Regions from separate parts of the Gracilibacillus sp. D59 genome, predicted to be linked through region 2. Evidence: riboswitches for the same ligand, from Rfam matches in the RefSeq annotation. Region 2 holds a riboswitch; each other region holds the start of a gene.

Region 1 (10,959 bases), on a different contig from region 2:
TTTTGACGTGCAAGGTGACGAATATAAAGTAAAAGTGTTTGTATTCGATCAGTTCAATGGTGACAAGAATCTTCCAAAGCTATTAGGTGAACCATTAGAACTGAAATAGGCCGAACTAACTTAAATAAAAAAAGTAACCGGGAGGGAAATATGGTAATGGGCAAAAAGATACTATCTATCTTTATGATCGGATTAATGGTTCTGTCTATGCTGCCATCATGGATTGGAACTAATACTACAGTATATGCAGAGTCGAATAGCAACTTGGATGTCAAAGCTAATAATCAAGACACAACTGCCACTTCCAATCTTGCGTTAAATGCTGAAGTAACAGCCAGTGGTCAATGTAATGAAAAGGAAAGAGGATCATTTGCTGTTGACGGAAAAACTAATACGAAGTGGTGTGATAATTCCAATGGCTTAGACAAATGGTTAGAGCTTGACTTAGGGCAAGTGTATAACATCAATCAATGGGTCGTTCAGAATGCTGGAATTGGAGAAACAAGCATGTATCCATTTTGGAATACAAAAGATTTCCGTCTGCAGAAAAGTGTAGACGGAGAAACGTGGGAAGACGTTGATGTTGTAAAAGGTAACGTGCAGACAATTGTCGATCGTTATGTACCGACATTTTCCGCTCAATACGTACGGTTATTTGTAGATAAAGGAGCTTATGATAATAATACAGTCCGTGTTTATGAATTTGAAATCTACGGAGTGGAGACGGATCAAGTACCTTCCGTTCCGCAAACAAATCTAGATTCAATCGATTATGTCAATCCATTCATCAATACACTAGGTGATAATGGTCAGACAAACCCAGGCCCAACCACACCATTTGGTCTTGTTTCACTTGGGCCAGATAGTGATGGGGGAGCATTTAGTGGCTATTATTATCAAGACGATTATTTGAAGGGCTTTTCCCATTTGCGATTTAGCGGTGTAGGTTGTAGTGGCGCAGGAGGAAACATTCTGATGACGCCACAGACGCAAGATTTTACGAATGAAAGCAATTCGTATAAACAAAAATACGACAAAAGCAGCGAAAATGCGTCCCCAGGATATTATGGTGTAGAGTTTGCTTCGGGTATTCAAGCAGAATTAACCGCATCTGATAATGTTGGATTCCATCGGTACATGTTCCCAGAAGGTGAAAAGGATGGATCTGTTTTAATTGACCTTTCCAACTCTTACGCGGGAATGATTGACGCAAATCTTAAGATCGAAAACAACAATGAAATTTCTGGTATGATCCAATCGAAGAATGTTTGTGGTCACGGTCATTACACGATGTATTATTCCATCCAGTTTGATCAAGATTTCGAATCATTCCAGTCTTGGTCAGACGATCAAGTCGGGGAAGAGACAGAACGTACAGGCGTTAACAGTGGTGTATGGGTGAACTTTAATACATCTGAAAATAAACAAATCCAAGCTAAAGTCGGTCTTTCTACTATTAGTGTTGACCAAGCAAAAGCAGAACGTGAACATGTAGATGCTGGCTGGGACTTTGATGCACAGCATAGAGAGACGCGTCAAACGTGGAGTGACTTATTAAGCAAGGTAGAGATAAAAGATGATAATGAGGAAAATAAAACTGTTTTCTACACCCAAATGTATCATTCATTCTTGCATCCGAACAATGTGACGAGTTCAGATGGCAAATTCCGTGCAGCAAGAGAAGAAAATAAGATACGAAAAACATCTGAAATTGGTGAGGACTTTGAATATTATAATGGCTGGTCCACTTGGGATGATTTCCGTAAATATTCTTTATATTCTCTTCTTGCCCCTAATGAATACGAAAACATGGTGAAATCAATGATTGATGTTTATAACACCAGAGGTTCATATGTACAGTGGGGACAAGGATATTGGCCAAGCCCAACTGTAAGAAATGAATTCAATGGTGCTGTCATTCTTGATGCTTATGCCAAAGGTTTTGATCTAACAAATGAAGAGGTTAATACAGCTTTGCAAGGTATGGCTACAGATACAGATTACTATTCTGTCAATGACAACGAGATCTCAGGAAAACTGGAAAAAGCATATAGTGCTTATTATCCGATGAAACTGGCTGAATTAATTGGTGATAAGGAAACATATGAACAATATAAAGATATAGCATTGTCATATCAATCACTTTGGAATGGCGAGCAAGTTGATGAGAGTGGAAATCCACGAGGATTCTTTACACCAAATGCCATGGATGTAAACAAGAATGATATAACACAAGTAAATAAATATGCTTACCAAGGGAATTTATGGACTTATCGCTGGTTTGTTCCACATGATATTAACGGACTTTCCGATTTAATCGGTGGAGATAGACAAATGGCGAAGGATCTACAGTACTTCTTTGATATAGATGAATATATGGCGGTTAATGAACCGGATATTCATGTTCCTTATTTATTTAACTATTTAGGAATGCCATATTTAACACAATATTATGCAAGAGAGTTCACAACAGAAGAAGTAACCCAGAAGTATCATAATCATGGATTATATGCGTATCCAATGGAATCACGTGTATATCGTGATGACCCTGAAGGTTATTTAATGTCAATGGATGACGATGCAGGTGCCATGTCTTCCTGGTTTATCTACAGTGCAATGGGGCTATTTCCAGGCAACCCTGGAGATCCATACTACTTAATAGGGTCACCGATTTTTGAAGAGATGACATTACATTTAGATAACGGCAAGGCATTTACAATCAAGGCAAATAACGTTTCGAGTGATAATCGTTTTATTGAGTCAGCACAATTTAATGGAGAAAACTTTGATCAAGCGTTTCTTGGTTATGAAGATGTCATGGCAGGTGGAACATTAGAATTCGAAATGAGTGCAGAGCCTAACTATGAGTGGGGAGCTGATGAAGATGCTACACCACCAACAACAGACTTCACTCAGGAAGTAGATAATAAGATTACTAGGAATGAATTAATCTCAAAAGAATCAAAGTGGAAATACTTTGATAAAGGACAAGAAGCGGGAGTTAACTGGACAGCGATTGATTTTGATGACAGTGAATGGCAATCTGGTCAAGCGATGCTTGGATATGACAGATACGACAATGTTAACACAGAAGTAAGCTATGGTCCTGATAGTGGAAATAAATACGTAACTACTTATTTCCGTAAAACGTTTGAGGTAGAAAACGTAGAAGATATGATGGGATTAGAAGCGAGCTTGATACGTGATGATGGAGCGATTGTTTATTTGAATGGCCACGAAATTATTAGAACGAACATGCCAAGTGGGGAAGTCCATTACGACACTTATGCGAATGGCACAGTAAATGATGAACGAGACGAGAATAGCTATACGATTGATCCGTCGTATTTAGTAGAAGGTAAAAACGTCATTACTGCAGAGGTTCATCAAACAAATGCGACAAGTTCAGATATTGCTTTTGATTTCAGCTTAGAATCAGTTGGTAAAATGGAGGTCCCAGATGCTCCTACAGATGGAAAAGTAGACGATGAGGAGAATACATTTGGTTGGACAAATGTTGAAGGTTTTGATCGGGCGTTAGACTATGAGTACAGTCTTGATGGTGGGGAGAATTGGCATATTGCTACTTCCAATCCACAAACTGTAGGACCAGTTGAATACGAAGCAGGTCAGGTTCAAGTGAGAGTGAAAGCGAATGAAGGTGAAGATCAGGCGTATGGAGATGTTCTAGTTTCAAAGGATCCTTTTACTGCTGATATGCTTTGGGAAGTATATGATTTAAATGTCAATATTGCTCAAAAAGGTAATCTAGAAGTAAATGTGAAAGGTACTTTAACAGGGGATTATGATGAATCTGCTACCGTTGTATTCCAGTTGATGACTGAGAACGACGAAGCATGGATGACGAATACTGTTCCTGTAGAAAATGGCGATTTTGATTTCACTCAACTATTTAACGTCGATGAAGAACAATACGATATCAATGTTTATCTAGTAGATGAATTCAATGGTAATATCTACGACTCTTTATGGCTTGCCAAACCATTAGAACAAAAGTCAGAACCTGTACCAGGTGTAAAACCAAGTCCCGAAAATCCTGATAATGGAGAGGAAGAAGATGGAGATGAAGGAAACGACCTTGATCCATTGCCAATTCCAGAAGACGAGGATCAGGATGGAGAACAAGGAAATGATAGCTTTGGATCAGAGATTGAATTCGAAGCAAGAACGGCTTGGTCTTCTGATGTTAATAGTTTTAACGATGGTCCACTGAAAACAGAAGCAAATAACGGTGGTGTTGTAGTAGCAAATACTTTTGATGGCGCATGGCTTGCTTATCAGGATGTAGAATTCGGTATAGAGGGTACAAACCAAATTACGGTGGAATATGATGCGCCGACATCAAGAGTTCCAGCTGGAAGTAGCTTAGAATTCCGTCTCGGTTCCACCAAGGGCGAGCTAGTTGGCACATTAGAATTAGATACCACTGGCAATGGTTGGGGAAGCTATACGACGAAAACGGCTTATTTAGATAAAGTCGTCACAGGTAAACAAGATTTGTTTGTCCTTATGAAAGGTGACACAAACAGTAGTCAACCGTACATTGGTAATTTTGATCGTTTTACATTGGCATATGAGGATGTTCGTGCTGACTATAAAAAACTGGAATTAGAAGACAATGATAATTGGTCAACTGAAAATAATCCCGCTAATGATAGCCCGATGAAAACAGAGAATGGAAAAAGTGGCGAGCAAGTGGCAAATACATTTGATGGTGCATGGTTGGCTTATGAAAAAATGAATTTTGGTAGTGAAGGTGTCAGTCATGTTGCTGTGGAATATGCCAGTAACTCAGGAAACAGTGCATCTGATTCAACGATAGAGATTCGTTTAGATGCAGTAGATGGGAAGTTAGTCGGCACAGTTGAAGTACCACCAACTGGTGAGGGCTGGGGAACCTATCAAACAGTTACTGCCTCCTTGGATGAGAACGTAACTGGTGTACAAGATGTGTATTTCGTACTCAAAGGTTCGACTGACTCTACTTATAAATATATCGGTAATTTTGATAATGCGAGCTTTTTCAACCAGGAAGAAGCGGAAGATAATGTAGTAATAGAGTTAGAGAATCGAAGTAATTGGACAGACGAAGTAAATTCATTCAACAATGGCCCATTGAAAATAGAAGGAAACAATGGTGGAACAGTTGTTGCGAACACATTTGATGGTGCATGGTTGACGTTCAACGATGTCAATTTTGGAGATGCAGGCAAAAAGTATGTCGACATAGTGTATGATGCTCCCTCGCAAAAAGCACCTGATGATGTAGTTGCGGAGATTCGATTAGATGACAAAGATGGTGAATTGATTGGGACAGTTGATCTAGCCAATACAGGAAGTGGTTGGGGAACTTATCAAACAGCCAGTGCCACGTTAGATAAAGTACTGACAGGCAATAAGACCATTTGTGTAGTCTTTAGTGGTTCTACTACATCAGAACTTCGATATGTTGGTAATATTGATAAAATGATCTTTTCTAATATTGTTAAGTAGCCTAATGATTACGTGAAAATGAAACATTAGCATAATTGATTCTCTTATAAGGGGATGAATTTAGAAGGCGAGGAGAAAAAGTGAAATTACGTATTATTTCGATACTTTTCATGACGTTGTTGATTGCTCAAATGCCAATGACAGTATTTGCTGCAGCTGTATCTTTGGATATGGATAAGAATGAAATCAGGGCAAGTCAAGAGCTTGAAGTGTCAGGAACAGCGACAGAGTTAGAAGAAGTACTAATTAAAATTGTTGCACCTGATGAAGCTGTTTATTATATGGATGTGTTAACGGTCGAAGATGGTGAATTCCAATCAACTATCGGTTTTCCGACGACTGCTAATGGAGATACAGCTGGCGATTACACCGTAATTGTAGGGTATGATGAAATTCAAGACACAGCTACCGTTGCTCTTACATGTGAAGAAGATTGTGATAACGGTGGAGGAGGTAATAACGGAGACAATTCTGACAATGATGGAAATAGTAACAATGGGGATAACTCAGACAATGCTGGAAACGGTAATAATGGAGGCAATTCTGACAACAATGGGAAAGGAAATAACGGAGATAACTCCAACAACAGCAGTAATGGAAATAATGGCAATAAATCCTCTGATAATAGCCAAAACAAGTCAAAAGAAGCTGAAAGTAACTTGCCAGACACAAGTACTTCCATTTACAATTTTCTGATAGTAGGTTTGATATTGTTAGTCTTAGGTAGTGGCGTTGTTTACTATCAAAAAAAGAAAAAAGCATAATTATTACGATTAAATAAATTGCGTAGTCAAAAGCTACGCAATTTATTTTTTGAAACTAAAAGAGCATTATTGGTATAATTCATATAAGAGTATTAGTATGAAATCGCGCAGTAATTTGTTCGGTATATCGATTATAACTAGTCAATAGCATAAGAATATCATACTACTCTCTGCGTCATATCACTTATGAATTGTCAAAATAGATAATTATCCACAAAAAACAACAAAATAACTTTCTCGCATCAACAACAAGAAACATATATCGACAAAAAGGAACAAAAAATATGAGTATATAAACCTGTATAATTTCCAATTAATTTACACTAAATAAACCAAAAGGTTTATTTTGACAAATATATCTTCCTACTTATTGAAATAAATATAGGAAAACGGTATTATATAAAACAGAAGTGAATAGTAAGAAAAAGGCAAACTACTTGAAAAAGTAGGTCGCAAAACCTAGGGTCTAAGGGGTTCAATTTACCTATGGCAGCCTGGTTACCTAAATTGTTCAAACATATGCAAAAGTTATTTAGGCTATTTCTGTACTATTCAGAAATAGCCTTTTTATTTTCAAAAAAGGAAACAGGAGGAAATATCAATGCGTATAGCTATACTGAAAGAAGCTTCTATATATCGAGAAGGATTAGTAGGAGTGCTTTCAAGCGAGTTTAAAGCGTATGATATCATTGCGGTTGAGCCGAAGCAGAAAGAAAAACTCCGAGATTATATTATCGACCTGCTCATCATTGATATTGACACAGATACTGATACCATAAGCTTAATTAACACATATACGAAAAACAACAAAAAGATAATTGTCTGGACAGAAGATACTCACCATCAAGACCTTACTGAGTTATTTAAAATGGATCTTAATGGATATTTCTTCAATGGAATGGAAAAGGAAGAACTTATTCATGCAATTCAAAAGATCATGTCTGGGCATCATTATATCCATGAAGACCTCACGCAAATTCTTTTGGGAGACTACCGTGAAATCCATAGCCGTAAAGAAAGACGACCAGTGGGTGTATTCACAAATCGTGAGTGGGAAGTGATGGAACTCTTAACTCAAGGATATAGTAACAATCGTATCAGCCAGAAATTATACATCACTGACAAAACGGTTAAAAACCATATCAGTTCGATCCTGAGAAAATTAGAAGTACCTGATCGAACAAATGCAGTGATCACCGCATTAAAAAATCAATGGTTCCATGTATCTTAATGAAAGAAAAGCCTGTGTATGAGGGTTGCATAGGCTTTTTATTTGTGTGTATGACAATTATGACATATAAAAACACTTAAAAATCTCAAGATAGTTATGTCAAATAAAAACGGTTTATGTTATAATTCCGTTTATGATGTGTTCGTATACAATGTCATGGGAAAATTCATCTTAAAGAACTTTTATGCGGAGGTTACGAAATAATGGAAGAAACGATATCACTCAAAGAAATTTTCGAAGTCCTGAAAAAACGTCTATTACTTATAGTATTATTAATTGTTGGTGCTGCCGGTATCAGTGCCGTCATCAGTTTTTTTATTTTAACACCGACCTATCAATCTAGTACACAATTTATTGTCAATCAAGATACAAGCGAATCTGAAAGTGTTGACCTTAATCAGATTCGATCTAATGTAGAGATTATCAATACGTATAATGATATTATCACCAGTAATCGTATCCTAGATCAAGTGGTGGAAGAGATGAATTTAACGATATCTGCAGGAGCGTTAGGCGGTAAAATATCGTTAAACACCTCGCAAAATTCTCAAGTTGTAACGCTGACAGCAACTGACTATGACCCGGCGGTAGCGGCAGACATTGCCAATACAACAGTAGAAATCTTTCAAGAAGAATTACCGGGTCTAATGAATGTAAATAATGTAAATGTTCTATCAGAAGCGGTTGTTCCAGCAAATCCACAACCTGTCAACCCGAAGCCTATGCTAAATATCGCAATCGCTATTGTGATTGGTGCAATGGTCGGGGTAGGACTAGCATTCTTATTTGAATACTTAGATAATACGATTAAAACCGAACAAGATGTAGAAGACAAATTGGAATTGCCGATTCTTGGAGTAGTGTCGCATATTGAGGAAAAAGATATGATGTCATTAGGACAGCCTGTTTCCATCAATCAAAAAGCAGAGAGGGGGAGCGTAAGTGGCCAGAAGAAAAAAACAGTCTAAATTAAAGAATGTAAGGCACTTAATCACGAAAATGAACCCACGCTCTCCAATTTCAGAGCAGTATAAAACGATTCGAACGAATTTACAATTTTCTTCTGTAGATGGGGAATTAAAAACGATGCTTGTAACATCTTCAGGACCATCAGAAGGAAAGTCATCAACGACAGCGAATCTAGCAATTGTGTTTGCGCAACAAGGAAAGAAAGTATTACTAATTGATGCGGATATGCGTAAACCAACATTGCACTACACTTTTCGAATCGATAACCGAAGAGGATTAAGCAGTGTGCTAGTGGGCGAATCAAGTTTGCAAGAATCAGTTACAAGCAGTGATGTAGCAGGGCTGGACTTGTTAACTTGTGGGCCGATCCCGCCGAACCCATCTGAATTATTAGGTTCCAAAGCGATGGAAAATCTTATTTCCAATGCCGGTTTGGATTATGATTTAGTACTCTTTGATACTCCGCCTGTTTTAGCAGTAACTGATGCCCAAATTCTTGCTAATATTTGTGATGGTGCAGTAATGGTTGTTCGTAGTAACCAGACAGAATACGATGCTGCCACCAAAGCAAAAGAGTTATTAGATGTAGGTAACGCGAAATTGTTAGGTGTTGTGCTAAATGACCGAGAACAGAAAAAAGGTCACTATTACTATTACGGAAATTAACCAAAAAACCTTTCGATCAATATTAAATTGGTCGAAAGGCTTTTTTTATGAAAATATAAAGGTACTGTGAGACCTCCAGTTATCTATTTCCTACCCTTATTCTGCGCAAATCAATATCAAATCACATATGTTCGTTTCGTATAATTTTATACGAAGCGCTAAAACTCTTCTTCTATGGAACCCCCATAAAAATCAAAGTAAATTCTAATGGATATAAATAACAATAATATCTTGAATTGTTCCTTTCCATTTTATAACGGATATGTTATTCTTTATATAGAACAGGTCTAAAGTCTTGTTTAGTTGGTAGAATAACAGGGAAGGGTGATACTAATGTTGGATATAAATCCATATATTATTCCAATTAATCATGAAAGTGTGTCAAATATTACCTCGTCAATCGCTATAGTGAAGAAAGCTGAAAAAGCTGGAGTAAAAAAAATCATTGCATCACCACGATACATACAAGGAAATCAAGAAATTCATAAAGATTCTATTATTAATCTTGTCGAGAAAATTAACCAACAGCTCGAAGAAGAAAATATAGCAGTAGAAATCATTCCTGGACAAACAATTCGTATTTATGGAAATATGGAAGATGACTTGGTGAAAGGCAGATTACTCACTTATGGAACAGATACAAAATACGTTTTTGTTGAATTAATGTATGATCACATTCCACAATATACCAATCAGTTATGCTATGAATTGCAATTAAAAGGATATAGACCAGTGTTGGTAACTCCTGAAAAAAATGTGGTTATTCAAGAAAATCCTAATTTACTCTATAGTTTGGTGAAAAACGGGGTACTAGTACAAGTGAGTGCGAAGAGTATTGTGGGGGAAAAAGGTAAGAAACTGCAAAAGATTACTAAACAATTGATACAACATAATCTCGTCCATTTCTTGGGTTCAGATACATCGGAAGAAACTAACTATTACTTACAGTCAGCTTGGAATACCATAAAAAAATACAATGATTTTGGACAGCTATATCTATTACAGCAAAATATGAGTGTGCTCTCAGATGGTAATGTGGTCCAGGGAGAAGAGCCTGTCTATTTTAAAAAGAAGAAAATATTCGGAATAATATAAATGGTTAATATGTTTATATATGGAGAAATGAGACTGAATTTACAAAAAATAAAGACTTTTCGACAAAAAACGTCTTTCTTCTCCTGTTTCCATCTGGTGTGTTTCCTGTTATACTTTAGTATGATAATTTGACGTAAAATGTATTACATTTCTGAGCAGAAAGGACGATGAATTGACATGATCGATATTCATTGTCATATCCTGCCTGGAGTTGATGATGGTGCGAAACATACAGAAGATAGTGTGCAGATGGCGAAATCTGCCGTATCACAAGGAATTAACACGATTATTGCCACACCACATCACTTAAACGGTAGCTATGATAACTATAAAGAAGATATATTACTAGCAGTTGATCAATTGAATGATAGATTACAAGAAGAAGAAATCCCCCTAACAATTCTTCCTGGACAAGAAACGCGAATAAATGGAGATATGTTAGCAGACTTAGAGAATGAACAACTATTACCACTAAACGAGACAAGTGGATATTTATTCGTGGAACTCCCATCCAATCATGTTCCGCGCTATACGAAACAGTTAATGTTTGATTTGCAATTACAAGGAATCAAACCAATTATTGTACACCCTGAGCGGAATAAAGAGTTAATCGAAAATCCAAATATATTATATGACTTAGTAAGTAATGGAACATTGACACAAGTAACAGCTGCAAGTGTATCCGGTAAATTCGGTAAAAAGATCAGAAAATTCAGTATA
Region 2 (10,959 bases):
AATTTCAGCAATGTTTCTGTACCTAAAATTTCTACATGATCGATGGTTACTTGAAAGAATAAATCCCTACTGGCAGTTTCTTCATAATTTCTTATGTTCTCAGGGCGTATCCCTACTATTACATGATCACTACTCAAGTCTGACATAGTTAAGCGATCAACAGATAATGAAATTTTCTCACTAATTTTTATATGTGAGGTGTTTTTATCCACCAGCCCAGTCGTTAAATTCATCGGTGGTGAACCAATAAATTTTGCGACAAAAGGATTTGCTGGTGTATTGTAAACATCGATTGGTTTTCCTACCTGTTGAATTACTCCTTCATTTAATACCATGATGCGGTCTCCCATTGTCATTGCTTCGACTTGATCATGGGTAACATAAATTAAAGTGAGTCCAAGTTTTCTCTGTAATTCACGAATTTCGGAACGCATATGAGCTCTTAATTTTGCATCTAAATTGGATAAAGGTTCATCCATCAAACAAATGGGGGGGTTGGTAATAATAGCTCTTGCTAAGGCAACTCGCTGCCTTTGACCGCCTGATAAATGACGTGGCTTTCTTTTTAAATAATCTGTTAAGCCTAGCATTGCAGCAATTTCATAACACTTTTCCTTCTTTTCTTTTTTTTGCATTTTTTTTACGTCTAAACCAAATGTTATATTATCTTCTACTGTCATATGTGGATAGAGGGCATAGTTTTGAAAAACCATTGATAGTTCACGTTTACTAGGCGGGAGGTGGTCTGCTCTATTGCCATCAATCAATATCGACCCAGAGGTTATTTCCTCTAATCCAGCAATCATTCGTAACAGTGTACTTTTCCCGCATCCTGAAGGTCCAACAAGTACAAAAAATTCGCCTGGTTCAATTGTTACACTAACATCTTTGACAACAAGTTGTTCTTTGTCATAGCTTTTATCGACTTGTTTTAGTTCGACAGAATACATAATAAATTCTCCTTTAATAGATTAGCTTGTATGTCATTGCCGATTATAAAGAAGTTTTATAAAGAGGGTATTAACATAGTGTAAAAAAATATATACAAAAATTAACAATTTTTATCATGAATTAATAAAAATCGAGAAAAAACACTTTCATAATCGGCAAAATATTGTATGATAGTATTTGTGAAGAAAATATGAAATACGTTTATTGTTGTAATGAGGTGTAAATGTGGACATAATTAAAGAATCAATGAGTTTGCCTGTCGATAATTTTTTAGGCATGCTAATATATGCTGTAATATTTATGTTGGTGGCGGGCCTTGTATTTAGTTTGGCATTGAAATTTATTCCTAACCGTTTCCCGTATGCTGTAAAAAGTTTAATCGTTTTTATAGCTATTATTATTAGTTTAATTGTATGGTGGCAAATGATTGTGGAACCTGGTTTGAATCTATAAGAAAAGTAGATTGCCCGTATAGCGACTGATAGACTATGCCCTTGAAACACTGATGAATCGTTGTTGTCTTTCTTCTAGGGGCACGATGAACAAAAAGTATTGATATTGATCACAAGACGATCGAAGCTAGTCGATGAAAAGGCTACTAGACCTATAGCTTTCACTATCGGTGAGTCTCTCAAGTTGCTGAAGTTAACATTTGCTTCCGTATATACTTGCTTCTCGAATTGATAAAAAAGCCAGTTTATCATAATGGCTGGCTTCCTATCTACACCGTAGAATAATTTCTTTTAAACCTCCGCTAAATTCTTTTCATTAATTCGGCTTTATACTTCCCAAAAAACTTTTATTGTTGAAATGATGTAGAATCATTAGCTTAATGTTTAATAACGAACAATCAGGTGAAAAGTAATGAAAATGAACTAGTAATATTGTGGTAATATATTGATAGACTGAAAAGCGTACTCAATTAAGGAAAATTGTTAAATATAAAGTGAGACTATGATCAGTAGGTATTTTGACCTCCACTGATCATTAGCGAAACTTATCAGGGTGTTAGCGTCTGTTATCCCTAAACTTATTCTTGTGTTACTTGAAGCTTGAAGTGGCTGGTCTTACAGACTGTTAGCACCGTGATAAATTTTAGAGAGAAGTGATATAAAAGTATTAGGGGGTTGATCTAAAATACTGGTAAACGGTCATCATTAATACATTGTCAATTATTGACGCCAAGACAATTTTCTTTTAGAATATAGGTATGGAATCATGACTTTTTTACTACTAACGATAATGGCAAACTTATTGAAAAATAAGGACGCAAAGCCCAAGGATCTAAGGTCATACGACTACGATAGCCGGGTTGCCGAAGGGTAGGAATACAAAATGATATAGTCCTTTTAATGTATGTCATTTTAAATCCACCTTTTCAGGTGGATTTTTTTATATCTTCAGCCAATATCCTAATTCGATAGAGTAATATCAATACTCTAAGAGTTTTTAAATATTAAAAGCAATATGAGGAGGTGAACAACTTGTTCGGCAAACATTTGCAAACAAATTACCAATATAATGAGCAAATGGATAATACTCTAGCGAGAGAAATAAAACAGGCGCGTAATATTCAGATGAAATTACTTAACGGTAAAAAACCTGAAATAGACGCAGGTGAAATAACCGGTATTTCGATACCAGCTCGATTAATTGGTGGTGATTATTTTGATTTTCATACTTTGCCAAATGGCAAGATACGAATTGTGATTGGAGATGTAATGGGTAAAGGAATTCCAGCAGCAATGTTAATGATCCTTACACGAGGCGTTTTTCGAAGTTGTGCCGAACATCAATGTTCTCCTAGTAAAACATTGAAAGTAATGAATGATGCAATGTATAACGATCTTCGTACATTAGGTTCATTTGTTACACTTCTATGTGCCGATTGGGACCCTAAGGAAAAGACGTTAACATATGCGAGTGCAGGACATAATCTTCCTATTGTAATAGATCGGAATCTTAACGAAAAAAAATTGCCGGCAATTCGGGGCGTTATGTTAGGTGGCCTACCCGAAACAAGTTATCAAGAAGATATGATTACACTGTATGAAGAAGATATTGTCTTTTTTTATACTGATGGAATTATTGAAGCTCAAAATGAACACGGAGAATTATTTAAAATTGACCGGTTGATTTCAAGTTTACAACAATATCAGCATTATAAAGCAGAAGAAATTGAAGAGGCGATACAAGAGGAAGTTAAGACGTATACAAATGGTGTTGTGCAAAAAGATGACATTACAATGGTCGTATTGAAAATAAAAGTTGATAACGATCAACTCACTATTAAAAATATTTCTGGTGAGGAGGGATAGCAATGAACCAATTAGTTTCTAAGGGAAAATCAGTAGAAGAAGCCATATCTCGTGGATTAAAGTTAATGGAATTAAATAAAAAGGATGTCAATATTGAAATAATTCAATTTGATACAGAGGGCTTTATGGGAATAGGTCGCAAACAAGCTATTGTTAAACTATCCAAATCATCGAATGAAAAGTTATCCACTGAACCTCTATCAATGGATGAAATGATTGATAATGCTATATTACGAGAAGATGATGATCTGATAGCTAAGGAACCTAATGAAGTACATAGTTGGGAAAATAAAAAAGAAGGTACTGCATGGATTATCGATAATGAACTTCATATTAAGAGTACAGACCAAAAGTATGCCACCGCTTCCATTTCTGAAGATGTATCCTTATATAAAAATGGGCAATTAATCAATAAAAAAACGATCCTTTTAAGTGAAGAAAATTCTTACCATATTGAGTTTGAACCAGTAAAGGAAAAATCAATGTCTTGGAAGATATCTATTTTAAAGAATGGTTTGGAAGCAATTATAGAGGTGTTTCCAGGTGAAAAAATTAGTCAAAGGTTAAAAGATTTTCCGCCAAGTGATCATATTAATATTGAATTAGAACATCATAGGGAAATTATTAATACACTCACCAGAGATGATATTATTAATGAACTTGAAAGGCAAAATATCACTTTTGGTTTAAATGATAAAGCGATTGAGCATGCAATTAAAACTCAAGAGCAAGGTAAATTTGTCGTTGCATTAGGAAAAGAGCCTAAACATGGGTTAGATGGTGAGTTGGAATTAAAAGTTGATATTAATGCAGAAAATGGGCTAGTGGAAGATGAACAAGGAAATGTGAATTTTAAAGAAGCGAATATTATTCCTAATGTCGAAGTTGGAACGATCATGGCAATTTTACACCCGCCTATTCCTGGAATTTCAGGTCGCACGGTAGAAGATACAGAAATCCCAGCAAACAAACCAAAAGAATTAAGAGTTGTACCTGGAAAAGGTGTAGATTTAATCGATGATAAAATCATTGCTTCGGAATCGGGAAGACCGGCAATTGAAAAAAGAGGCATGACAGTCAAAGCGATGATTATGTCCAAATTAGTTCACGACGGAAATGTGAACATTGCATCAGGTAATATCCGTTTTAGTGGAGATGTTGAGATTTTAGGAGAAATAGAGGAACAAATGATTGTAGAAGCAGGCGGAGATATTTATGTCCACCAATCTGTTAGTGAATCGACTCTGACAGCTTCAAAATCTATTATTGCAAAAGGAAACGTCATTAATTCTAACCTTACGGCAGGAAAACATCATCTTTTAGTTATTGAATTAGGCCATTTACTTGCAATATTGGAAAAACAATTAGGAAAAATGATTGTCATTATCCAGCAATTGACCAGTTCAAAAGCGTATAAATCACAAGAAATTAAGATAAAAGGGTTACAACCGTTAATTATCTTATTATTGGAAAAGAAATTTAAGGATTATAAAACTACAGCAAGGAAATATGTAGATATCGTTGAAAAAGCTGAACAATATATTGAAGAGCCAGAATGGAAGAAAATAGGTTATGATTTAAAGACTAAATTTCTTTCGTTATCAAATGAAACAATAACTATTTCTCAATTAAATATATTACAAAATTTAATGCATGAACTAGCAAAGTCAACAGAATCTGAAGTAGAACCAAACTCTTATATAACGTTATCAGATACTATCAATAGTAAAATTTACTCAAGTGGTAATATAAATATTATCGGTAAAGGATGTATTAATTCCAAGATACATGCAGGTGGAGCTCTTAAAGTAAATGGTATTTTAAGAGGTGGAGAAGTATTTGGCAGATTTGGGGTAATAGTAGGTGAAGCAGGTGCAATTAGCGGAACCAAAACCATTATTTCTACTTCAGCTGATCAAACGATAACCGTGATGAAGGCTTATGAAGGAACGATTTTACGAATTGGAGAAACTGTAAGACAGCTATTTAAGGAAGAGCGATTTATTAAAGCAAAATTAGATGATCAAGGACAAATTATATTCGTATAATGAAGGAGGCGTGTGCATGTTAGAATATCATTTGGAAAAAACAGAAGATAATTGTAATGTATTATTACATGGAGATTTAGATATTGAATCGACTGAGTTAGTAAATGATGAATTGATACCTCAGTTACAAAGTGAATCAATTATATGCCTAAACTTTAAAGATGTTCACTTTGTTGACTCTTCTGGTATGGGGTTATTAATTCAATTGGTGAACCAGTTAAAAGAGGAAGAACAAGTTGTTAAGATAGTAAAGGTTAAAGATGACATTTTAGAAGTGTTTGAATTACTACAAATACCTGAAATAATTGGCGAAAATGTAATCGTAAAATAATTTATTATCACGGTAACAATCTCCCTTAAGAATCCCACTTCAATACATAGTAAGGGGTAATGGGCACCAGTACCCCGATAAGTCTTGCTAATCATCAATGGGAGATGAAAAAAATATCTATGATGAGTAGACAATAAAGTTTCACCCCTGTTTCTATAAGATAAGAAACGGGGGTGAAACTTTGATTATATATTTCAGCGATAACTTTGTGGAACCTAAAATGAAACAGCATTTTTAGCTTTTGGTTCTTTTGCTTTTGCAACCGCTGTTTCTTTAGCTGGTTCTTCCAAGAAGAACATACATAAGAAACATACAACAGCTGTAAGACCGATTAATACAAAAAATATGGTAGGGCTAACCATTGTAAAGATAGTAAGGAAAATAACAGCACCGATATTGCCATATGCTCCAACCATACCAGAAATTTGACCAGTTACCGGTTTTTTTATCATCGGAACCATGGCATATACTGCACCTTCGCCTGCCTGAACAAAGAAAGAACAACACATGGTGACGATTACGGCGAACCAAATTGGCCAGCTGGAACCAATTAACGCCATACCGATATATCCGATTGCTAATCCAGCAATAAAAATCATAAGTGTTTTTTTACGACCAAATTTATCGCTAAACCATCCACCACTAGGTCGAGACATTAAATTCATAAATGCGAAACTACTGGCAATAAGTCCAGCTTGTGCTACACCAAGTGAGAAAGTTTCTTCAAAGAATTGAGGCAGCATCGATACAACAGCTAGCTCGGATCCGAAAGTGCAAAAGTAAGCAAAATTCAGAATAGCTACTTGTTTAAATGAATATTTTTCTTTTTCAGGCACGCCTTTTTGAAGATGTTCTTTATTTACATTCCAAATTTTTCTCAGGTTATATATAAATAAGCTGATTAGCGTAACTAAAATAACTACGAAAATATAAGAACTGATAAAGTTTAAGTTCCATAAACGGTAGCTCTGAAAGATAAGTATTCCAAAGACAGGTATACTCATTAACATTAGTCCTATTAGATCGCGATAACTAGTTACTTCTAATGCACCACTTTTCTTTGGCTTTTTATAAGTGACTCCGTCCGGTGTATCATTAACAAGTCGTAGGAACAGAATACCATAGATTAAACTGATGATTCCGGTTAAACCAACAGCATAACGCCAACCATCTTCTCCTCCAAAAAGAATGGCTAATAAAGGAAGTGTCATGGCAGCTGCCGCTGAACCAAAATTACCCCAACCACCATAAATACCTTCTGCAAAACCGACATTTTTTTCTGTGAACCATTCAGATACTAACCGAATACCGATAACAAAGCCAGCGCCTATAAGAGCTAAAAAGATACGGGATATCATTAATTGAGTAAAAGAATTTGATAAAGCAAACGTAAAACAAGGAATACTTAATATAATTAATAAGCTCGAATATACTCTTCTCGGTCCAAATCTATCTACAAGCATTCCAATTAAAACCCGGGCAGGAATGGTTAGCGTCACGTTTGCAACTGCCAGTAAAGCTACCTCGTCATTTGATAAACCAAATTGGCTTTTTAATGTTGTCATAAAAGGTGCCATATTAAACCATACAACAAACGTGATAAAAAAAGCTAACGTCGTAAATCCTAATGTTTTGATATTTCCTTGATAACCTGATTTCATTCCATTAACCTCCTGTAGTCTTGTTATGGTTTCATTATAGAAGGTTAATGTTAATAAACAATTATATGGTAAAATTACCTAACAAAGAAAATAACGACAGCCGTATTAATTTGTCAGATAATCTACTGTTAATTAAATCGCTTTTTCTTTCAATTTAGTTCCTTTCGATGTTTGTTTTGAATGGTCGACATTTAATTGAGAGGTAGCTACTGAACAAATTAACAATAGGACAGATATAGCAATAAAAAAGGAGGTAGGAAAAAATAAATTTAACACCGCTAAAAAGCAAAGGGAACCGATATTACCGTAAGCACCAACCATACCAGCTATTTGTCCTGTTCGATTCTTTTTGATTAGTGATACCATTGAGAAAATGGCGCCGGAAGCTGCTTGACTTATTAATGAACAGCATATCGTCAGGAATAACGCCAAATAAATGGGCCAGCTACTATTAACAAAAGCCATCATAATGTATAAAAGAGACAGGCTACTCAAGAGCATCATTGTTATTTTCTTTCGGCCAAAACGGTCACTGAGCCACCCCCCAGCAGGGCGCGCAATTAGATTGGTAAAAGCAAAGCTGCTGGCGATAGCAGCGGCAAAAACTGCATTAATAGTAAATGTATTTTGGAAGAACAATGGCAACATCGAAATAATCGCAAGTTCAGAACCAAAAGTTGCGAAATAACCAAAGCTTAAAATCGCCACATTTTTCATCGAAAACTTTTCTTTTTCAGGTATTTCTTGCTGTAAATATCTTTGATTAGACTTCCATCTTTTTATCATATTAAAAGTATAGAACAAAACAATAGCGCTATAGAGAAAAATAGCTACAAAATTAGTCAATACACCTGTTTCTTGTAATGTCCATACTAATATCGCCATTCCTCCGTAAATAGGAATGGTAAGTAGCAGAAGTATACGGAAATCATAATGACTAGTTGCTTTTATAGGATTGGCAGTTTTAGTATATTGAAATTTTTTCCATGATGGTGTGTTTTTTGCCTTTAAAAAGTAAACCACCCCATATAATAAGGCTAAAATACCAGTTAAACACATGGCATAACGCCAGCCATTTTCGCCTCCAAATAAGACTGCCAATGTTGGCAATGTCAAGGCAGCAAAAGCTGATCCAAAATTTCCCCAGCCAGCATAGATTCCTTGTGCAAGTCCTGCTTGTTTTGTCGGGAACCATTCTGTTACCATTCTAATTCCAATTACAAAACTGGCACCAATAGTACCCAGTATTAACCTAGAGATCAGAAGCTGCATATAAGTAGTTCCAAGTGCAAAAACAAAACAAGGAATACTCATTGTAATTAACAAAATGGAAAATACATTTCTAGGACCAAAGCGGTCAACTAAACGGCCAACAACAATTCGTCCAGGAATGCTTAAGGCCAGGTTGACAATCATTAAGGCACCAACTTCATCACTAGTTAGTAATAACTGTTCCTGAATAGTTGATTGAAAGGGTGCCATATTGAACCAGACCATGACACTAATAAAAAATCCAAGTGTTGCGAGTGTTAACATTTGCTTTTGTCCATTATAGTCATGTTTACTTGTAGTCATTGTTTAACTCCTTGTAAATGAATTCTTTAGTTAAGTACCTTTTCACACATCTAACGTTGCGTTGTTATCAAAATCTGCACAATAATTTTTTCATGGATTTGCTTTCTTCCATTCTGAATTTTTATGAGTGCTACGATACGCTATGGCAAGATACTTCGCTTTCCACGGGACGGCCTCAGCATCCTCAGAAAACAAAGGGCGTTTTCTTGCGGGGTCTTCGGACACGTGCTGCGTCGTGAGGAGTTTGCGTATCTTGCCTCCGCTCTGTGTAGTGTCTGATTTTTGAAAGAGATAATAAACGGGAATGTTTCCGAGTATTTCCTCTTTAAAAGTTAGAATAACGTTATTAGCGTAGGCAGAATACGGAGACTCCTGTGGGACAGCGAGAGCTGAAGATCCACTTTGTGAAGTGCCTTTCTTCACAAAGTTAGCGAAAAGCCTGAGCCCACGGAAAGCGGAGTATTTTGCCGGAGCGGTATTCCAGTACTCCCTATGGAAAGAATGGAGGAAAGCCTCACTCCACAAACTTTCATTACTTCGCAGTTTGTATCAATTGTTAAATAGGTCATTATTTGTACATGCGTGTCTTTTCGAATACTTTTCGTCGTTTGATTAGTTAACAGGGCTAAGTCTAACGACGCTCATTTTAAAGCCGGGCATTCGACAATAAGGATCTAATTGATCTGATACAAGCCGATTGACATTCTGCTTTTCTGTCCAATGAAAAGGTACAAAAACAGTGTCTTTTCGAATCGAGGTTGACAATCTGCATCTAACGATAATCCATCCTTTTTCAGAAGTGACCCGAACGAGTGAGTCAGCTTCTATCCCATATGTTTCAGCTGTTTGAGGATGAATCTCTAAAAATGCTTCAAAGTCTCTGGCTGCTAATGAAGGGCTTTTTCTTGTTTGTTCACCGGTTAAATAGTGACTCATTACCCGCCCGGTTGTTAAATATAATGGATATTCTTGGGTAATAGTAGGTTTATTATCAATACTTTGATAGGAGATGACAGCCATTTTTGCTTTCCCATTCGGATGAGCAAAAGATTCTTCAAACAATCTTTCAGTTCCTGGGTGATCCTCTGACGTACATGGCCATAGAATTCCTTGTTCTTGACGTAACCGCTCATACGTAATGCCAGAGTAATCAGCCTTGCCACCTTTACTGGCTATGCGAAGCTCTTCAAAAATCTCTTCTGCATTATCAAAGTTGAAATATTCTCCTTTACCTAATCTTTGTGCGATATCACAGAGGATCTCCCAGTCATGTTTTGTTTCTCCTTGAATTGGATAACTAGCTTCCCTTAGCATCACTCGTCCCTCGACATTCGTCAGTGTCCCTTCATCTTCTAAATAAGAAGTAGCAGGTAAAACTAAGTCTGCCAGTTTCGCAGTTTCGGATAAAAACAGATCAGAAACAACGAGAAATTTTAACTTTTTTAAAGCTTTTTTGATTAGGTTGGCATTCGGATTGGAAACGATCGGATTCGAACACATCACAAACATACTGGTGATATCGCCGGTTATTATCTTTTCAAACATTTCATATGCAGAAACGCCTTTCCTTGGCAGGTTTTGCTCTTCAATTCCCCATACCTTTGCAATGTAGTGGCGATCCTCAGGATTTTCGATTAAACGATAACCAGGGAGCTGATCAGCTTTTTGACCATGTTCTCTGGCTCCTTGACCATTTCCTTGACCGGTGATCGCTCCGTATCCTGAATTTCGTTTGCCAATCTTACCCGTAGCTAGTAACAGGTTTAAGAAGCTGCGGACGCTTTCAGTTCCGTTGATTTGTTGTTCAATTCCGCGTGCGGTAAAGATCATTCCTGATGATTCCCGGCCAAATACAAGTGCCATTTGATATAAATCATCCAAAGAAATACCTGTTGTTTTGACAACATCATCTAAATTTATTGTTTGAATATATTGTTTTACTTCCTCAAAATCTTCTGTTCGTTGTTTGATAAAATCATGGTCTATCAAGTCTAGGTCAATTAATATTTTTAAAACACCATTAGCAATGGCGACGTCTGTACCAGGTATATTTTTAATATGGAGATCGGCTAATT
Region 3 (10,959 bases), on a different contig from region 2:
GGTTCAGCTACCCGTTTGCGGAAAAATTGGATAAATGGCCCGGTGCAAAATGCGAAAATAACTGTAGCTATACCAACTATCGCTCCAAATGAAAAACCAATTGCCACACATAAAATATCCGTCATAATTCTCGCAATTGGAAACGGAATTTTGTAATTCGAAACCTTTTCAACTACGAATGCTAATGCATCATATGGTGACATCCCTAAATTCGGCGTAATATAAAGAGCAACGCCCAAACTTGCAAAAACAACTGCGATTGCCATCGTGGCAATACGAATGACTAGGGTTGACATATCATCAAAGACGAAGCTATAGCCAAAAACTATAAAATCAGATATAAATCCAATTCCTACCATGTTCACTATAGTCCCAATTCCAATTAAACTTCTATAATAAAGAAAAACAACCCCAAGTAAAAGAGGATTAAATATCAACTGATAAATACCAAAAGATATCCCCAGGAAACCACTTATTCCAAGATTTAATGTGGAATAAGGATCTGTCCCCAAAACACTAATTCTTAACAGTGCGACGGCAATCCCGATAAGCAGGTTACCAATAAGCACCATATTAAATTTTCTCCACGTGATTTTTTTCATAATTTGTCCCCTTTTTTCTTATATATCTATAAATAGAAGTACAGTTTCACTATAAGTAAGATTTCATTTTTATAGTATATCATTAATAGGGGCATATAATAGTAGTAAGTATAAATAAGTGGGTGCTTTCCGAGTATCAAAATCCTTGCCCTAATATCGTAATGGAGGTTGGTTTGCGATGACAAAGTGGATCATTAGTGCTGTTTTACTGGTTATGATGACTTGGGCTGTTATTGACGTTGTCACAGATAACAGGGTCACAGAAGCAGAGAATATTGGACTGGAAATTGGAAACATCGCTCCGGATTTTGAATTGGAAACATTGAATGGTGAAACAGTGAAATTATCGGATTATCGCGGAGAGCCAGTAATGCTTAATTTTTGGGCAACATGGTGTCCGCCGTGCCGAGCAGAAATGCCTGATATGCAAAGGTTTTATCAGGATACAGGCATGAACATTTTAGCGATTAATATGACTAAGACAGAATCTAATTTTGAGGATATCGGTCAGTTTGTAAAAGAGCATGGTTTAACATTTACCATACCATTGGATCAGAAAAACATCGTGGGCGATCGTTATCAAATTCGTCCTATCCCAACTACCTATATGATTGATTCCAATGGCGTCATACAGTTTTTTGTGTTTGGTCCGCTTAATTATGACCAGATGATGTTGGAATATAAAAAATTAAGTTAGCTATTAGCACGGAAGCATAAGGGATCGATGAAAAGAAGTAGAATGAACACCTAAAAAAGAATATAATCGGTATTCGCCCTAGAAAAAGAGAAGCGAATGCCTTAAAAAAGAATATAATCGGCATTCATCCCAGAAAAAGAGGAGTGAATGCCATAAAAAAGAATATAATCGGCATTCACCCTAGAAAAAGAGAAGCGAATGCCATAAAAAAGGATATAATCGGCATTCACCCCAGAAAAAGAGGAGTGAATGCCATAAAAAAGAATATAATCGGTATTCGCCCTAGAAAAAGAGAAGCGAATGCCATAAAAAAGAATATAATCGGCATTCACCCCAGAAAAAGAGGAGTGAATGCCATAAAAAAGAATATAATCGGCATTCGCCCCAGAAAAAGAGAAGCGAATGCCATAAAAAAGGATATAATCGGCATTCACCCCAGAAAAAGAGGAGTGAATGCCATAAAAAAGGATATAATCGGCATTCATCCCAGAAAAAGAGGAGCGAATGCCTTAAAAAAGAAAATAATCGGTATTCGCCCTAGAAAAAGAGAAGCGAATGCCATAAAAAAGGATATAATCGACATTCGCCCCAGAAAAAGAGAAGCGAATGCCTTAAAAAAGAAAATAATCGGTATTCGCCCTAGAAAAAGAGAAGCGAATGCCTAAAAAACGAATATAATCTACATTCACCCCAGAAAAAGAGAAGCGAATGCCATAAAAATCGGTATTCACCCATGAAAAAGTAGGACGAAATACTTTAAAAAGGTTAAAATACCGCAAATATTTCGAGTTAGCTCTTATTTCTTTTACTCATTATGACAAGATAATGGGCAGTTATTCCGGAAGCAATCGGAATAACGAGAGCAACGCCCATACCGGCTGTGAAGATGGTAATCATTTCGTCACTAAATACCTTGGCATTAATAATTTCACCGAAGGAATAAGACAAGTCTTTAAACCATATCAAGAGCCCCATGTACCCTCCGAAAAAAGCAAAGAATAGGGTGTTTGTACTTGTACCTAATATATCTCTGCCGATACGTATCCCTGCCAAAAATAAATCTTTTCTGGTAATCGTCGGGTTATGGTGATGGATTTCCCGCATTGGTGAGGTAATCGAAATAGCTGTATCGACAATTGCTCCGATCGTACTCATTATAATAACGGATGCGGCAACTTTTATAAAATCAATTCCGATATGTAAGGAGAAGGTCATCAATTCTTCCGACTCTTCTGCCCCAAACCCTTGAATCATCGACTTTTCCGTAATGATTATGATGAAAAAGAATAGAATCACAAGCGTTATAATGGTAGAAAAGAAGGCCATCTTCGTTTTACTGTTAACATCATTAATAAAAAAGAGACTAATTGCACTAATGAAAGCACATGCCAGTAGTGTTAGCCAAATTGGATTGGCGTTTGGATCGTTCATTACTAGAACAGTGATGATAAGCACGCCAAAATTTAGAAATAATGCAATAAATGATTTTACCCCTTTTTTTCCACCAACAATAGCCATCAGCACAAATAATATGATCGATAGTAATACTAATGCATTCATGTTCTAGCCCTCTTTCTCTGAATAAAGAAAATCGAAGTATAGATAGCAATGGGAATAGTCAGCACAATGCCAATGCCCCCAGCTAAAGCACGAGCCAACTCAATAGAAAGATTCATTGATAATGTGAATCCGAGTGGTGATGCGTTTTTAAAGTATAAAAGTAGCATCGGAATCGAACCACTTACATAGGCAAAAAATAATATATTGGTCATCGTCCCCATTATATCTTTTCCGATATCTATGCCAGATGCTTTGAGCTTCTTCAAATTTATCTGATTATTTTTTTCATAAAGTTCAAAAATAGAAGATGACATTGTGATTGCGACATCCATCACCGCCCCTAACGATCCGATCAACAGACCTGCCATAAAGACAGTTTGTGGATTTCGACTGAGAAACGACATTTCTTCATAGCGTAATCCCTGTTCACCTGTCACAAATAAAGCTAGATAGGCAATCAACAAAGAACTTAGTGTACCTAGTAAGGTAGCAATAATCGCTGTATATGTCTTTTCATTCAAGCCATTGACCATCAATAACGATATTACCGTAAAAAGCACGATGCTAATGCCACAAATGATCAGTAGACTGATGTCAGAGTTTTGCAGATATATATCTAGTGCGAATGATAAAATCACAGCATTCACAGCTAAACTGATAACAGATAATAGGCCTTGTTTTTTCCCTACCGCCAGCAAAATAATGATGAAAAGCCATGCCACTAAGATGAGATACTTATCACGTTTTACATTTTCAATGGTTCCTGTAAGCGTAGAATCATCGATTGTTACGAATACTTCGTCACCAGGCTGAAAGGAATGGTCATAGGCATGTGAGCCGGAATATTCGTTCGTGATATTGATAGTTTCCCCTTTGTATGTACCATTTTGTACTGTTGCCATAATTTGCTGGGTAACCACAATATCTTGGTTTTGATGTTGATCAACCGTTTCTGTTCTGTCTGTCACGGTAGCCTCTGTCACTTTGGCAATTGGTTGGTCATAGAATTCATGATTAAAATTGACAAAAATAATTGATCCGAAAAAGCTTGCCGCTATCAAAAAGTATATAAAAAGCTGTTTTTTTGTTTGTTTTTGCATCCATTTTTTCAAGTAATATCACTCCAACACAAGATAAATATGCGATTCTCTTATAATAACATGATTTAGTGAAAAGATAATGCTTGAAGGGGAAGTGAAATGTAAACCGCTATTATATGAGCACCTTCATTATAATTGTATAAATGTGTAACCAATAGACAATAATGGATAGTAATTGTATGTGTAATGGAGGTGGGGATATATGGAAAGGGTAAGGATTTCATCAATCCAAGCTTTAATGCTGGCTATTGCTAGTATTACTGTTACAGGTCATTTATTAATTATTCCCGTCATTATTAATCATGCTGGTAGAGACAGTTGGTTATCTGTTTTGCTTGCTATCATTCCTGCAGTTCTTATTGGTTTTGTTATAGCATTGCTAGCACAACGCTATCCTGAACAAACATTAATAGAGTACTCTCAGGTTATTCTTGGTAAATGGATTGGAAAAATAATAGCGATAGTATTTCTTTTTTATTTTTTCCATGAGGCTAGTTTATCACTAAGGGGTTTTAGCGAATTTTACAATTCTGCGATTACTCCACGTACTCCCCTGATGATTTATATGGTAGCCATGTTAATTCTTGCCGTATATACGATCCGAAATCGCTTAGAAATTTTGGCAAGGACAAATCAAACCTTTCTTGTATTAATGATACCAATTGGTATTATGGCATCGATTTTAACTCATAAAGATAAAGACTATCAAAATTTACTTCCTATACTGGAAGATGGATTCAGTCCAGTCATGATGGGGACATTTAATATCATTTCACTTTATAGTTCATTTATTGTTCTTGCTATGGTATTTCCATATGTTTCCAACAAGAAAAAATTAAAGAGATTTAGCATGCTGACAATGCTGATTTTAATTGTGATGTTTCTTGGACCTGTTTCAGGTGTAGTGACCGTTTTTGGAGAAGAACGTGCAATGGGGCTTTATTTTCCAACTTTCCAAACCTTACGTGATATCGAGATTGGAGCACTACAAAGATTGGATATTCTTGGTGTAGTACTATGGTCGCTAGGTTCATTCTCAAAAATTTCACTGTTTTTATATGCCATTGTGGTAGGGTTAGCTCAATTATTTCATATAGATGATTATACACTTTTAACTATCCCTACAGCTACAATATTAGCCATTTTTTCTTTGATTACTAGTGACGACTTAATTGGGATATATCGATTCCTAATGTATATTTATCCATATTTCGCAACGTTTATAGCGTTATTTATTCCCCTACTCTTATTAATAATAAGTCAATTTAAGCAGTTAAAAAGAGGTTGAATCATCATGTTTAGTAGAAAATCAAGATTAACAAAGAAACAAAAGAATAAAAAGGAAGATTATCAATTTACAGGCAATCTATACGAAGATATCAGAGTAGTCAAAGATCTATTTGGCAATACTTCTGACTTAACTATTCGTTATATTGGCAGTGATGAGGATAGTTCTATTGCTGTGTTGTATTTAGACAGCCTAGTCGCAAGGGAATCTATTGAAGAATATGTTATCGGTGAATTAAACGATAACTATAACCAAGAGCAAAATGAAGCAAAAAATATAAAGGAGATTAATTTCTCTACGATTAAAAAAGAAGTAACTTCTTCCATAAAAGAATCCATTACATACTTGTTACAAGGGTATTCACTTGTTTTAATAGACAAGCAAACAAAGGGGATTGCACTTGATACCGCTGGAGGGGAAAGACGTCAAGTTTCTGAATCTAATGTGGAAACGGTTGTCCGCGGACCACGAGAATCCTTCAATGAATCGTTAAAAACCAACATTGGCTTAGTACGTAGACGACTTCACACCCATAAATTAAAGGTTCACGAGATAAAGATCGGTGAGTTATCTCAAACACCAGTTGCAATACTAGGTATTGAGGATGTCGTGAAACCAGAAATGTTTGAAGAAGTAAAACAAAGGTTGGAGAAAATTGAAATAGATGGAATTTTAGATTCTCTATATTTAGAAGAAATTATTGAAGATCCAAATGGTTATACACCATTTCCAACTATTTTTAATTCAGAAAGGCCAGATCGCATTGCTGCCGGATTATTAGAAGGAAGAATTGCTATTTTGTCCGAGGGTACACCTGGTACTTTATTGGTACCAGCTACGATTGGATTATTTATGACCTCAAATGAAGATTATTATCAAAGATATGATTTTGCAAGTTTCCTTAAAATGCTAAGAGGATTTGCGTTTTTCCTATCCATTGTATTACCAGGTTTTTATGTTGCACTTCTCACTTATCACCAGGAAATGATTCCTACCCCATTACTGATTGCCTTGACTGGACAACGGGAAGGGGTACCGTTTGCTATAGCCGTTGAGGTTCTTTTTATGGAGATAACGTTTGAAATATTAAGAGAAGCGGGGCTACGGCTGCCTAAAACTATTGGTGCAGCAGTATCTATCGTTGGGGGATTAGTATTAGGACAGGCGGCAGTAGAAGCTGGACTGGTTGGACAAGCAACCGTTATTACAGTTTCACTAACTGCAATAAGTTCTTTTACAACACCATCCTATAACTTAGCAATATCAGCAAGATTGTTAAGATTTGCTCTCATAGCATTGTCTGCTGTTCTAGGAGCTTTTGGTTTAATTTTTGGGTTAATTCTTATATATATCCACTTAACTACACTTCGCTCCTTTGGTGTACCATACTTAACTCCTATTGTTCCTTTTCACAAAGACAATTGGGGAGACTTATTTATAAGAATGCCATGGTGGGCAATGAGAGAAAGACCGAATGAGGTTGCAGGTGAAAATCAAGATAGGATGTCAGATGCGGATAATAACCATTTAAATAGGAGACAAAAAAAGTGAAAATAATAAGACTCGTTTTGCTATTTACTTGTATTATACTTTTAAGTGGTTGCTGGGATAAAAAAGAATTGAATGAAGTTGCCGTTGTGATAGGTGTGGGAATTGATAAAGTTAGTGAAAATGAAGACGTGTATGAAATAACAGCTCAGGTGATTAAACCACAAACAGAAGATAAGGGGTCAGAATTACCAACATGGAGTGTAACGGCTCAAGGTGAAACGGTAATAAGTGCAATCAAAAATATGAATAGACTGTCCCCACGTCGATTATACTGGTCACACCTCCAGATTATCATTTTTGGTGAGGAATTAGCTAGAGATGGTGTTGCCCCGATTATAACGTGGTTTGAACGGGATAGAGATAGTCGTGCTGGTTCTTATTTAGTGGTAACACGAGGAAGTGCACAAGATTTACTCAACCAAAAAATAGAACTTGGAAGTATTCCATCTAAAGCAATGAGTGACCTTTTAGATTCTGCTGAACAACGACAAATTATTGCACGGAAAGTAAAACTACGAGATTTTACTACTGCACTCGCTACACCTGGAATTGATTCATCTGTAGATGTGATTCATCCTAAGGTAATAAGAGGAGAAGTAGAAGCATACGAGGTGAAAGAGGTAGCAGTTTTTAAAGATGATAAAGTAGTGGGCTATATTGATGGCCCAGAAATAGCTGGTACAGAGCTCTTAAAAAACACATATGATTATTTCATTTTAGAAGGGGCTTGTCCTGGATATGAGGAAGAATTATTTGCTTTTCAGACAACTGACTTCGAAAGTGAAGACGAGCTTATTTTAAAAAATGAGGAATTAACTTATAAAGTTAATATATTCTTAGAAGGAAATCTCTCTGATCAGACGTGTCCAGTAGATCTCTTGGCTAAGGACAAGATGGAACAGGTTGAAAAGAAAATAGGTGAAGTAGTTACCTCGCAGATTGAAAATGAATTTGAACTAGCAAAAGAAATGGGTTCGGATATTTATGGAATTGGACAAAAGTTGCGAAGATCCTATCCTAATGTTTGGAAAGAAGTCAAAGATCAACAAAATGAGATACTAGCAAAAGTTAAATTTGATATTCAAGTGACATCAAATATACGAAGATCAGGATTAATTATTGAACCAACTCAAATTGAGATTGAATGAAGGGATACTATATATGTGGATTACTGTACTATCAATTATATTTATCTTGCTTATAATTATCGATGCCAAACGGTTATGGAAAAGAAAAAATAAAAGAGAGATGGTACTATATTTCTCTTTGTTGACAACAGCATATATTTTGTTCATCGTTAATCACCTTCACCTTTTTCCGATTGAAACATTTAGTCCAATTCAAATAATAACTGATCTTGTCCAAGTTTTCTTACCGACGGAACATGAGGTTTAGTTTGAGAAATGATTTCGTTAGAACTATAGAAGGTACTGTTATTGCTCATAACAGTACCTCCATGTCAATGTTGGTGTGGTTACTTACATAGTACATGGATGCTGGTATGGGTTATTTTCCCAACTCAAAACTTCCAAAAAATCATTTCAAGACTATTCGTCTATTCCAACACCTTCTTCTCCCTCTCATAACTAAAAGTTTATCACACCTTCAAATGGAAATAAACGGTTATAATTAAAGACTTTTGAACCTTATAATATATAATTGTCCATGTGTATATTGACTTATATGTATATGGTGCGTATGATTGTAGTCATGTTGTTATAAGTAAATAGATGTAGGTATTAAATCACTTGTACCTCTAGGCAAACTTATCGAAAGGTAAGGGCGCAAAACCACAGGTCTAAAGCATTGGTGAAATGTTATGACGGCTGGGCTGCTATGAAGAAGTATGAAAGCATTCTAAGTTGTTATAAGCTTAGAATGCTTTTTATATGTTTAAAAAGTATACTGCAACAAGAAAAACCTCCTAGATAAATTAGAGAAAAAGGAGCTTATGTTTTGTATGGAATTTTTCCAAATGCTGAAGAAAGTTTTGGTCTTATTATTAGTATTTCTTATTATTTTTACAAGTCTACCGATTTATCCGAACAGCATGCAAAGTCAGGCAACATCTAATGTCGATGAGCTTGCTGATTTGATGAATCCAAATTCAATCATGGACTTTATGCCTCGCACAGAGCAAGGCCCTATGTCAATACCAAGTCCGACAGGGAATATTCACCCCCCATTGCCTGCTGCGCTAGAAGGAAACATGGCACCATCAACTGCACCACAACAAAGAGAAGCTACCACTACCACGAATGAACGATCTTACCCAATTGAAAATCCAGTTGATGTTATGTCTGGGTTTGTAAAGTTGGATAGTACCGATCTATCTTTACCAGGGATCGGTATGGATTATGTGATTGAACGAACCTACTTAGCAGATGATGACAGTACAGGTGAACTAGGTCAAGGCTGGCAGATTAATATGGACTCAAAACTAGAAATGTATGCAGGTTATGACCTGGGTGAAAGTAGGCTAGATGGCAGTGTCCATACATACGATTTCGTTATGGAAAATGAGGATGCCTATGTGACAAGCTATGACGATGATCCCATGATTAATTATGAGTTAGATAAAGGCTACTATGAAAAGTCAGAAAAAGATGTGTCAATAGAACGGGTGAATCAGCATGAATATGTGGTAACACATGCTAATGGTACGAAATTGACCTACTATGGTTATTATGCTGCATGGCGTGATGAACAAGACGCTAAAGCAGGAAAGATGATTCAATATCAAGATCGTTATGGAAACAAGTTCCATTATGAGTATGATAACCAAGGAAGAGTATCGACTGTTACAGATACTACTGGTCGTACTATCACGATTGACTGGAATAATCAAGTCATTGTTCAAATAAAAGATCCATTTGGCCGCACCGTTGATTATACATATGATACTCAGGGTCGGTTAGAGAAAGTGAAACAAGCTGATGGCCGTATCATTCAATATGGATATGATTCATCAGATCGCATTGTTACAGTAACAGAAGGGAAAAAAACATTTGAATTTTCATACAATGCAGAAAACCAAGTAACTAGTGTAGAACTATTTGGTGAAACTTATTTCAATATTTCTTATGCCAATGGAAAAACAACGGTCACAGACATCAGTGACGGCGCCTGGGTTTACGAACATCAAGATGGTAACATAACTAGCATGCAAAATCCGCTAGGCGCTGTTACCAATTACACCTATGATGCAGATGGAAATTTGGAAAAAATTCAATCAGAACGAGGAACAATTAGCTATGCATATGATGAAAAAGGTAATCAAACAGAGCAAGTAAATTTAGGTGGAGGAAAAACTGTTTATGAATATCATGAAAAATGGAAACAGCCTACGAAAATAACAGATCCTCTCGGGGGAGAAACAACCTTTGAATATGATACTCAAGGAAATCTCGTTAAACGAATAGATGCAACAGGCATTTCGATGACCTTTGAATATGATAACAAAGGTTTGATGACGAAAATAATTGATGAGGATGATCATGTAACCAAGTTGGTATATAACGATCAAGGATTAGTGGAAGAAGTGATTGATCCCTCCCAACATAAAACAAGCTATTCTTACGATGATCTCGGACGTGTCATCTTGGAGAAACGCCCTAACGGGACTAGTATAGCCTTTACGTATGATGCACAAGGGAACGCATTAACGGAGGATGCGGGAAAGGGTGTAAAGACAAGTTTTACTTATAATGCAATTGGACAGGTGGAGACTATTACAGACCCTGTTGGCCGAACTACTACTTACTTTTATAATCCGAAAGGACAGCTAGAAAGGATAGAAGGCCCAAATGGCACAACTGCTTACACGTATAATAAGTTAGGTTATGTCGAAACCGTTACTAACCCTCAAGAGGAAACTACTATTCTAACGAGGGACAAGCTTGGTAGAGTGGTTCAAGTAGAAGCTCCAACGGAAACCATCGTGTACACGTATGGTCCATTTGGAGTGAAAACAGTTGAAATGAAAAGTGGAAGTAGTAAGAAAAGCTTTGAATATACCTATGATAAACGAGGAAATATTCAAGAAATAACTGATCAGTATGACCGTACAATGTCCTATACGTATGATGTGTTAGGTAATCGCATAAAGTCTATCGATCCTTTTGGTCGCACAAACTATTGGCAATACGATGCAGCAGGTCG

The links. Region 2 has a riboswitch for cyclic di-GMP ahead of ACTWP4_RS11590 (PP2C family protein-serine/threonine phosphatase). Riboswitches for the same ligand answer to the same signal wherever they lie in the genome.
Region 1: linked by a shared signal. The riboswitch ahead of ACTWP4_RS02785 (LuxR C-terminal-related transcriptional regulator) and the one ahead of ACTWP4_RS11590 (PP2C family protein-serine/threonine phosphatase) in region 2 are both predicted to bind cyclic di-GMP.
Region 3: linked by a shared signal. The riboswitch ahead of ACTWP4_RS06100 (RHS repeat-associated core domain-containing protein) and the one ahead of ACTWP4_RS11590 (PP2C family protein-serine/threonine phosphatase) in region 2 are both predicted to bind cyclic di-GMP.

The regions. Positions count from the first base shown of each region.
Region 1 is NZ_JBQQCK010000001.1:617,253-628,211, reverse strand. It holds gene ACTWP4_RS02800 (PA14 domain-containing protein) at 1-109, shown strand, start outside; gene ACTWP4_RS02795 (GH92 family glycosyl hydrolase) at 157-5,514, shown strand; gene ACTWP4_RS02790 (LPXTG cell wall anchor domain-containing protein) at 5,595-6,278, shown strand; cyclic di-GMP riboswitch class I at 6,696-6,784, shown strand; gene ACTWP4_RS02785 (LuxR C-terminal-related transcriptional regulator) at 6,880-7,509, shown strand; gene ACTWP4_RS02780 (YveK family protein) at 7,713-8,477, shown strand; gene ACTWP4_RS02775 (CpsD/CapB family tyrosine-protein kinase) at 8,452-9,144, shown strand; gene ACTWP4_RS02770 (tyrosine-protein phosphatase) at 9,478-10,239, shown strand; gene ACTWP4_RS02765 (tyrosine-protein phosphatase) at 10,417-10,959, shown strand, end outside.
Region 2 is NZ_JBQQCK010000006.1:17,185-28,143, reverse strand. It holds gene ACTWP4_RS11600 (ABC transporter ATP-binding protein) at 1-950, opposite strand, end outside; gene ACTWP4_RS11595 (hypothetical protein) at 1,177-1,404, shown strand; cyclic di-GMP riboswitch class I at 2,186-2,271, shown strand; gene ACTWP4_RS11590 (PP2C family protein-serine/threonine phosphatase) at 2,436-3,269, shown strand; gene ACTWP4_RS11585 (flagellar assembly protein A) at 3,272-5,317, shown strand; gene ACTWP4_RS11580 (STAS domain-containing protein) at 5,334-5,648, shown strand; gene ACTWP4_RS11575 (nitrate/nitrite transporter) at 5,864-7,309, opposite strand; gene ACTWP4_RS11570 (MFS transporter) at 7,442-8,884, opposite strand; gene nasC (assimilatory nitrate reductase catalytic subunit NasC) at 9,497-10,959, opposite strand, start outside.
Region 3 is NZ_JBQQCK010000002.1:629,209-640,167, forward strand. It holds gene ACTWP4_RS06060 (YczE/YyaS/YitT family protein) at 1-602, opposite strand, end outside; gene ACTWP4_RS06065 (redoxin domain-containing protein) at 781-1,299, shown strand; gene ACTWP4_RS06070 (hypothetical protein) at 1,443-1,964, shown strand; gene ACTWP4_RS06075 (YibE/F family protein) at 2,089-2,859, opposite strand; gene ACTWP4_RS06080 (YibE/F family protein) at 2,856-3,959, opposite strand; gene ACTWP4_RS06085 (GerAB/ArcD/ProY family transporter) at 4,162-5,247, shown strand; gene ACTWP4_RS06090 (spore germination protein) at 5,254-6,798, shown strand; gene ACTWP4_RS06095 (Ger(x)C family spore germination protein) at 6,795-7,946, shown strand; cyclic di-GMP riboswitch class I at 8,548-8,637, shown strand; gene ACTWP4_RS06100 (RHS repeat-associated core domain-containing protein) at 8,759-10,959, shown strand, end outside.